3 regions of the Xenorhabdus bakwenae genome follow, and region 1 is predicted to be linked to each of the others. Evidence: predicted binding sites of a transcription regulator. Region 1 holds the regulator's gene; each other region holds the start of a gene.
What was found. Region 1 encodes PhoB, which activates phosphate uptake and scavenging genes when phosphate is short. Its sites were predicted from a motif close to CTGTCATAAAACTGNCNNAT; they were not measured.

Region 1 (3,290 bases):
AATGTATTATTGCCAAAAGAGATGCATTTGCGACAGTAACTATCGCAAGTACTTGAATTTTCACTGGCGAGACCGAATTCTGATTTAACAGTCAGTGATCAACATAATATTCACTGATAATCGCAAGATACAGAATGATAGTAGTAATAACAGCTAGAATCGCCAACAACTGCCCCCAAGTAAAACTTTTATAGCGCTAAAAGGCAAGTGTAAAACCAAAAACCAGAATAATGTACTGAACTGGTTTTTAAAATCAGTTATTATTGTTATCTATCATTGAATACACACTATATGATTTGTTCATTTTCTGCTCGCGCACATTTTTTGTTCATGCTAACGCATAAATCATTTTGTCGTAAAACGGTTTTTGGCAGAGGCAATAAGCCGAGATGCCAATAAAAAGCTAAACACTGAGCCTTTCCCTAAAGTACTCGCAATATCAAGATGAGTATTATAGTGATGCAATGCATGTTTCACTATCGATAAACCTAACCCATTCCCCCCAGTTTGACGTGAGCGGGCCAGATCGACGCGATAAAAACGTTCTGTCAGACGTGGTAAATGTTCCGCACTAATTCCACCGCCATTGTCTTCCACTTTGAACTGTGCACCTTGGGAAACATCTCGCCAGCTCACCTCAATCCTTGTGCCCGGAGGGGTATGTGTAATGGCGTTATAAACAAGGTTGGACATTGCACTGCGTAATTGCTCTTCATTACCAAACACTTTCAGCCTTTCATCAATATCAAACACAATATCGTGCTGCTCATTTCCCAAGGCCAATACTTTTCGTTGTAATACTTCTCGTTGCAATACTTTCAATATGTTGGGAACATCCACGACTTCATTCATGTTCACTTGTGGTCCCCCTTCAATTTTGGAAAGATGCAGCAGTTGTTGCACCAAACCATCCATTCTTCGTATTTGTTCCCGCATTGTACCGATGACTTTCTGGTTTACGTTAGTGTTGAACGCCTGATCCTCCATCATTTCCAGATAACCTTGCAGTACAGTGAGAGGGGTTTTGAGTTCATGACTTACATTGGCAAAAAAAATCCCGTCTGGCATTTTCCAACTGTCGTTTTTGGGTGATGTCGCGTGCGACCATCAATAATTGCTTCTCAGAATAAGGCATAATGCGGAACTCTATCATATTGCCATTATTCAATTCGATGGACAGAGGGTGGGAAAAATCATTCGCTGTAATATAACGGCTAAAATCAGGATAGCGAAGCAGGTTGAAAATATGCTGACCGTTATCCTCAGGCCAGCGGAATCCAAGTAAATGCTGAGCCAGACGATTACACCAAAAAATATTGCCCTCCGTGGTCATTATCACAATGGCATCCGGCAACGATTCCGCCCCACTGCGAAAGCGCTTGATGAGTAATGCAAGTTCACGACGTCGTTTGCGATTGCGTTGCTGCAACTGATAAATACCATAAAAGATAGGTTCCCAGCCGCCACGACCGGCGGGCGGTAACATATTGCGATCCAGCCATAACCAATCGGATAATTTCAGTAAATTATAGCCATGCCATATCAGAGCCAAAAATAGTGCAATAACCAGCAACCATGCTAACTGACCGATGAAAAGAGACAAAATGACAGCGGGCAAGCAAAAAAGCACAAGCCCCCATACCAACTTTTTCCAGGATAAACGCTCAAGCACGCGACTTTACTCCGAACAATCAATAGCGGGTAGAAAAGCGATAACCCGTCCCCCGCACCGTCTGTACCATCCTTGCGTGACCCCCTATCTCCAGCGCCCTACGCAAGCGGCGAATATGTACATCAACCGTACGATCTTCCACATAAACATTTGTTCCCCACACATAGTTGAGTAGCTGCTCACGACTATAAACACGCTCAGGATGAGTCATAAAAAAGTGGAGAAGTTTGAATTCAGTTGGTCCCATGTCCACATCTTGTCCATGACTGGAAACGCGGTGGGATGACGGATCCAGCGCTAATCCATCCATATCAATAATCTCTTCCGACTCTATAGGTGAAAGGCGGCGCAAAACAGCCTTAACCCGGGCAATCAATTCCTTGGGTGAAAAAGGCTTTGTTATATAGTCATCGGCACCGACATCTAAGCCATGTACCCTATCTTCTTCTTCCACCCGAGCCGTGACCATAATAATAGGGATCGCCTTAACGTTATTATCCCGTTTCATTTGCCGGATAAGTTGTATTCCCGAACCTCCCGGCAGCATCCAGTCCAATAATACCAAATCAGGATAAGGCTCAGACAAACGTCTTAGCGCCGTATCGTAATCTTCCGCTTCAATGGCCTGATAACCGTTTTGTTCCAGAGCAAAACAGACCATTTCACGAATCGGCACTTCATCTTCAACTACCAAAATGCGTTTAACCATGGTTAATTCCGTTAATGTCATTAAGGTCAGTGAGTTCACGACAAAACATTATGAGTCAATTTTATGACACTTTGATGAAACCTCTTACTCCTCAATTAGCAAGAGACAAACTGGCTCCCAAAGAAAATTTTGCAACTTTGTCATATTTCACTGTGGATGCGAAGTAGCTCGAAAATTCAGTAAAGAATGTCGAATTGCACAGGACATCCCTCAAACTGCCATTATAATTAACCCCTGCAACAAGCAAGGAAGTAACGGGCGGGAAAATCATGCGAATTATTCACACATCTGACTGGCATCTTGGCCAATATTTTTTTACTAAAAGCCGCGCTGCTGAACATAAGCATTTTTTGCAGTGGCTGATTGAAAAAACCATTCAATATCAAGTTGATGCACTAATTATTGCCGGCGATATTTTTGATACTGGTTCGCCCCCCAGCTACGCACGTGAACTTTATAACAAATTCATTGTGGCATTACAGCCTACAGGCTGCCAGCTTGTCATTCTTGGTGGAAACCACGATTCTGTTGCCACACTTAACGAATCAAAATCCCTCCTCTCTTACCTGAATACCCTTGTGATTGCCAATGCTGAAACTGAAGATATCACACAGCAAATAAAGCTTCTGAATAACAGAGATGGCAATGCAGGGGCCATTCTCTGTGCCATTCCCTATCTGCGGCCACGGGATATTATGACCAGTCAGGCAGGGCAATCGGGCGTACAAAAGCAACAGGCACTACAGGATGCCATCTCCGGGCATTATCACAAGCTCTACCAACAAGCCTGTGCATTACGAGAACAGCTCGGCCAGCCATTACCGATTATCGCCACGGGTCACCTCACTACGGTGGGCGCTTCCACTACAGATTCCGTTCGAGATATTTACATCGGCACATTAGAGGCCT
Region 2 (3,290 bases), 130 kb from region 1:
ATCGGCTGGCTGATCTATTACAAAAAAAATAGTGAGGAGTTAGCACAACTGGAAAGTTTATGCTCCGGCAAACCGATTCAATTATCCCGTATGTTGGATGTGGGAGCATCAGCCGATTATTTACGCTATTTTGCCGGATGGTCGACCAAAATCACGGGGGAAACACTGAATGTTTCATTGCCATCGCTTAAAGGAGAAAAATATTCCGCGTTCACGCGCCGTGAGCCTGTTGGCGTCGTAGTTGGCATTATTCCGTGGAATTTCTCCATCATGATTGCGATCTGGAAATTGGGGGCGGCACTGGCGTGTGGTTGTACGATTGTCCTTAAACCCAGTGAATATACTCCTTTAACCATGCTACGAGTGGTTGAACTGGCAAAAGAAGCGGGAATTCCAGATGGTGTGATCAATATCGTCAATGGTTCAGGTGCTCGCGTGGGTATTTCTCTCATTAATCATCCTCAATGTGCCAAAGTCACTTTTACAGGCTCTGTTCCAACAGGAATAAGCGTGGGAAAATTGGCCCTGGAGCAGGGACTGAAACGCACAACACTGGAGCTTGGCGGCAAAAATGCGGCGGCTTTTCTGTCTGATATGACAGTTGAAAAGATCGTTGATGGCATATTGGAAGCGGGCTATGTGTATCAAGGGCAGATTTGTGCGGCTGCGGAACGTTTTTATATTCCATCCGTTCATATAGATGCTGTTTTGGTATTACTGTCTGAACGCTTATCGGCGATGAAAATTGGCTCTCCCCTTGATGAATCAACGGAAATGGGACCTTTGGCAAACAAGGAACATTACGAAAAAAATTCTGTCTATGTTTGAAACAGCACGTCAGGAGGGCAATGAAATCGTCTACGGCGGCTATGCTTTGGAGGGGGCGGGATTTTTTGTCGCACCAACAGTGATTAAAGCCAAGAGTGTTGAAGACACATTAATGAACGAAGAGACGTTCGGGCCGATCGGCACTTTCCTCAGTTATGAGAATGAAGAAGAACTGATTACCATGATGAATGCGACGCCATTCGGGTTGTCTGCCAGCCTCTGGACGAATGATATGAGCAAGGCGATGCGTATGCTCCCCTGCATTAAAGCGGGCATGCTATGGATTAATATGCATACGTTTCTGGATCCTGCGGTTCCATTTGGTGGGATTAAATCTTCAGGGGTGGGTCGTGAGTTTGGCAGTGCGTTCATTGAGCATTATACGGAGCTGAAATCAGTCATGATGCGTTATTGATGAGTGTGCCAGTATTAATAATGGAATAGTGAATGATTCTCGTGAGCGCTGACAGGCCATTGGTTATCGAAGTGCTCATATTTTCTTTTTTGCCTTGCTGAAAAAAACGCCGTCATCAAAATGTAATTAAATTATCACAAAAATGCTGCAATATCTTCAGTTAACTGTCATATGACATATCTATTATCCGAGCGAATCAACATGATGTTTTTTATCCTATTCATTTAATTGCAAGGAAAATCCTATGTCGCGTAATGATGAGAAAAGCCTGTTTGTTGTGATGATTGCTGTGTTGATATCAGGAATGACAGTGCCTGTATGGGCTGTCGGCGAGGCAAATCACATTTTGGCGCAACAGCGTGCGGTACAAGGCAATATTACCCAGTTTGGTGGTGCCCGCCGTCTCACCCAAGATCAAACTGAGGCGCTTAAGGCGGCATTGAGCAACAACAGAGCCAAAAATGTGATCCTGTTTATTGGTGATGGCATGGGGGACTCTGAAATTACCCTTGCCCGTGATTATGCAGAAGGTGCTGGTGGATTCTTTAAAGGAATAGATGCCTTGCCGTTCACTGGGCAATATACACACTATTCGTTGGATAAAAAGACGCAGAAACCCAACTATGTGACAGATTCAGCGGCCTCTGCCACGGCTTGGGCAACCGGCGTAAAAACCTATAATGGGGCGCTGGGGATCGATGTTTTTGGCAATCCTCATCAATCTCTTTTAGCGTTGGCCAAAAAGAACGGCAAAGCAACGGGAAATATCACCACAGCCGAAATTCAGGATGCAACACCCGCGGCGTTATACGCCCATATTACGAATCGTAAGTGCTACGCCCCAGAAGAAACCTCGAAGTATTGTGGCACAGAGGCTTTAGAAAATGGGGGTAAAGGCTCTATTAGCGAACAATTACTGGCAGCACGTGCTGATGTAACCTTGGGCGGTGGCGCAAAATCGTTTACTCAACAATCGCTATCCGGCGTTAATAAAGGAAAGACATTGCAACAACAAGCATTGGAGCAGGGATACCAATGGGTCACGGATGCGAAGTCATTGGCGGCTGTCAAAAGTGCTAATCAACAAAAACCTTTGTTAGGCTTATTCAATGATGGAAATTTGGATGTCGCCTGGGAAGGGCCAAAAGCAGTTTATCACGGTAATATCAATGAAAAGCCGGTGAAATGCGCAGTGAATGCGAAATTAGATCCTAACGCACCTACATTAGAGCAACTGACGGAAAAAGCGATTGATTTACTGAAAAAGAATAAAAATGGTTTTTTCCTGCAAGTTGAAAGTGCTTCGATTGATAAACAGGATCATAACGCGAACCCTTGTGCCCAAATTGGTGAAACAGTCGCTTTGGATAAAGCCATACAAGTTGGCCTTAAGTTTGCCAAAGAACAGGGTGATACGCTGGTGATTGTGACGGCTGATCATGCGCATGCGAGCCAGATCATTGAGCCTGATGTTAAATCACCTGGCTTGACGCGATCGCTGATTACGAAAGATGGCGCCGTCATAACGGTAAATTATGGTAATTCGGAAGGGGATAAGCAGGAACACACCGGTACACAGCTACGGGTCGCGGCTTATGGCCCACATGCTGCCAATGTGGTAGGTTTGACTGATCAGACTGATCTGTTCTTTACCATACGTGATGCAATGAACCTAAAATAACATGGTGACAAATGAGGAAGATCCGTCAGTTATCTCGTCAGGAAATCTCTGATGTCTGGAATATTGACCGTACAGAATTGATTGAAAATTTATATGTCCTGAATTAAAAAACCAGGAAGAATTAAGGAATCAATGAGAAGAGAAGAAAAATGTAACAGTGGTGCGAAGGGGGGGGACTTGAACCCCCACGTCCGTAAGGACACTAACACCTGAAGCTAGCGCGTCTACCAATTCCGCCACCCTCGCAGGTACTGCCATTTATCTGGTTTGTTTAATCGATAGTTATCTGATTTGGTGCGAAGGGGGGGACTTGAACCCCCACGTCCGTAAGAACACTAACACCTGAAGCTAGCGCGTCTACCAATT
Region 3 (3,290 bases), 1.5 Mb from region 1:
ATTACTGGTGAGATATGGCTAAAGTTGATGTGGTTTGTCGTTACTGTCACAAAGCGGAAGAGGTCAAAGGGCATGGAAAAGGAAGCAGCGGACATCAGCGTTATCACTGTTATGCCTGCCGTAAAACCTTTCAACTGAATTACACCTACCAAGCCTGCAAACCCGGAATGAAAGATCAGATTGTGGATATGGCTGCGAATAATGGCGGTATCAGAGACACCGCTCGTGTCCTGAAGGTGGGTATCAACACCGTTCTTCGTACCCTAAAAAAACTCGAACCCAGACAGGTAACTACACTGCCGCTGGCCGCAAATAATATTCATATTATCTGCGAAATTGATGAACAATGGTCTTTTGTCGGTAACAAGAAGAATCAGCGCTGGCTTTGGTATGCCTGGGAACCGGAGCAAAAGCAAATAATCGCGCACGTATTGGGGGATCGCAGCAGGAAAACACTGAGCAAATTGCTGGCACTTCTGGCTCCTTTCGAAATTCAATTTTTCTGTACCGATAATTATGCCGTTTACGATTGCCTTTCTGAGGAAAAACACTTTAGAGGGAAGAAATTTACTCAACGTATCGAAAGAACCAATCTGACCTTACGTACTCGCATCAAGAGACTGAATCGGAAAACGATCTGTTATTCCAAATCCGAAGAAATGCATGACAAAGTGATAGGCACTTTCATTGAGCGTGAATACTATCTTCCAAAGGTTATCTAACTATTGGGTGCATGACCAGTAACAGGAGCTATTGTGTCTTCAATAGCCCCTGACTTTCTAATCAATCACGATCCTTGTTAACGAGCAATCATATCTCAGTAAAGCAAGCGAGAACGGATCGTGCCCGGCAAAGCCTTCAGTTTCTGCAAGACCAATTCAGCCTGAGCTGAATTCTCCGTCGTAATATCAATAACTACATAACCAATGCCGCTGTCAGTCCGCAGATATTGAGCATCAATATTGATTTCTTGCTCAGTGAACACTTGGTTAATACTGGTCAAGATACCCGGGCGGTTTTCATGGATATGCAGTAATCGGTTCGTATCTTTGGCATGAACAGGGAGCGAGACTTCGGGAAAATTGACCGCTGATAATGTTGAACCATTATCAGAATATTTGACTAGTTTACCAGAAACTTCATAACCGATATTTTGCTGGGCCTCTTGTGTCGATCCCCCAATATGTGGCGTCAGCAGTACGTTATCAAACTGGCTCAATGGTGAGATAAAGGGATCATTGTTTGTTGCGGGTTCATGAGGAAAAACGTCAATCGCGGCACCAGAAAGATGCCCGATTTCCAACGCATTGCTGAGGGCCTCAATATCAATTACCGTACCCCGTGATGCGTTGATCAGAATTGAACCTGGTTTCATCAATTCCATTTCTGCTGCGCCAATCATATTTTTGGTTGAAGCAGTTTCGGGAACATGCAGGCTCACAACATCACTCATATTCAATAATTCAGACAAATGATGAACTTGCTGTGCATTACCTAATGGCAATTTATTTTCAATATCATAGAAATAGACATTCAGGCCAATATTTTCCGCCAAAATGCCAAGCTGTGTACCAATATGCCCGTAACCGATAATGCCTAATTTTTTTCCGCGCGCTTCGTAGCAACCTTTTGCTTGCTTATCCCATACTCCATTGTGGGCTTTGGCATTCGCCTCAGGAATACGGCGTAACAGCAGCAACAGTTCACCCAATACCATTTCAGCGACCGAACGCGTATTGGAAAAAGGCGCATTAAATACCGGAATACCGCGCTTTGCCGCCGCTTTCAGGTCAACCTGATTAGTGCCAATACAAAAACACCCAACTGCAACCAGTTTTTCCGCTGCGGCGAAAATCTCTTCGGTCAATTGGGTGCGGGAACGAATACCGACAAATCGGGCATCACGGATCGCGGCTTTCAATTCTTCCGGTTCTAATGCCCCTTTGTGATATTCAATATTGCTGTACCCTGCCGCTTTCAGGCTATCTACTGCGCTTTGGTGAACGCCTTCCAGCAGCAGAAATTTAATTTTGTCCTTTTCTAAAGATACCTTAACCATTTGCCCGCCCTAGTTGTACTTACTTTCATAATGCATATCGACGCCACCAAAATAACAAAAAAAACAGTAACGGCAATACAATCGATTGCTTATATCACAGAATAAGCAACAGTAAATAAGTTGTTATGCAAAGTAAAATAATTCGTTACGGGATAAAGGCAGAGTTTTGCGGTTTTTTTAGACATAAAAGTGATATATATCACTAAATTTTCTGTTTTGAATAAAAATAAAAATATTTTGAGAGCAGATTATTCTGCCCTCAATAAATGCTTATTCAGTGAGCGTCTTAACGCCATCCGCAGTCCCTACCAGTACTACGTTTGCTCCTCGGTTAGCAAAAAGGCCCACTGTCACCACGCCAGCGATCCCATTGATCTTATTTTCTAACGCAATGGGATCAACAATCGAGAGGTTGTGAACATCCAGAATATGATTACCATTGTCAGTGACTACGTTTTCACGATAAACCGGTGTTCCGCCCAATTTCACCAGCTCACGAGCCACATAAGCCCGTGCCATTGGGATGACTTCAACTGGCAGAGGGAATTTGCCTAACACATCGACTTGCTTAGACGAATCAATAATACAGATAAATTTCTTCGCAACCGCCGCGATGATTTTTTCCCGGGTCAACGCTGCGCCGCCGCCTTTGATCATCTGCATTTGACCATTAATTTCATCAGCACCATCAACGTAAATATCCAAAGCGTCAACCTCATTGCAGTCAAACACAGGAATACCGAGACTTTTCAATTTCTCAGTCGATGCGTCTGAACTTGACACAGTACCTTCAATTTTATCTTTGATAGTGCCTAACGCATCAATAAAATGCGCGGCGGTAGAACCTGTACCCACGCCGACAATTGTACCCGGTTTAACGTATTCCAATGCCGCCCAACCTACTGCTTTTTTCAGTTCGTCCTGAGTCATATTGATCACAGCCTATAATCAGTTACAAGGAAAAATCTGACGGCTAGTATAAACAATATTGGCTCACCTCATGAAAAAATATGGCATAGTGCTGGTTAGGCCACATAATGGTTTTTATTGGGCTGTAACACAAAAAGTGCAAACACGGAGAATCTTATTTTCAATGAAACGTCCTGATTACCGATCATTGCAAGCATTAGACGCAGTGATCAAAGAACGTGGTTTCGAGCGGGCAGCGCAAAAACTTTGTATTACTCAATCAGCGGTATCCCAGAGAATCAAGCAATTAGAAAATATGTTT

Region 2: phoA (alkaline phosphatase) is a predicted target of PhoB. The motif match lies at 1,375-1,394, and genes of this name have one in related genera.
Region 3: serA (phosphoglycerate dehydrogenase) is a predicted target of PhoB. The motif match lies at 2,238-2,257, and genes of this name have one in related genera.

What each region holds. Positions count from the first base shown of each region.
Region 1 covers NZ_CP119194.1:3,651,295-3,654,584, forward strand. Annotated here, with positions in the region: partial or broken gene phoR (phosphate regulon sensor histidine kinase PhoR) at 346-1,672, opposite strand; gene phoB (phosphate regulon transcriptional regulator PhoB) at 1,692-2,381, opposite strand; gene sbcD (exonuclease subunit SbcD) at 2,651-3,290, shown strand, end outside.
Region 2 covers NZ_CP119194.1:3,784,302-3,787,591, reverse strand. Annotated here, with positions in the region: partial or broken gene PXH59_RS18795 (aldehyde dehydrogenase family protein) at 1-1,243, shown strand, start outside; gene phoA (alkaline phosphatase) at 1,524-2,924, shown strand; tRNA gene PXH59_RS18785 (tRNA-Leu) at 3,083-3,170, opposite strand; tRNA gene PXH59_RS18780 (tRNA-Leu) at 3,217-3,290, opposite strand, start outside.
Region 3 covers NZ_CP119194.1:2,125,170-2,128,459, forward strand. Annotated here, with positions in the region: gene PXH59_RS10910 (IS1 family transposase) at 15-722, shown strand; gene serA (phosphoglycerate dehydrogenase) at 818-2,059, opposite strand; gene rpiA (ribose-5-phosphate isomerase RpiA) at 2,330-2,989, opposite strand; gene PXH59_RS10925 (LysR family transcriptional regulator ArgP) at 3,153-3,290, shown strand, end outside.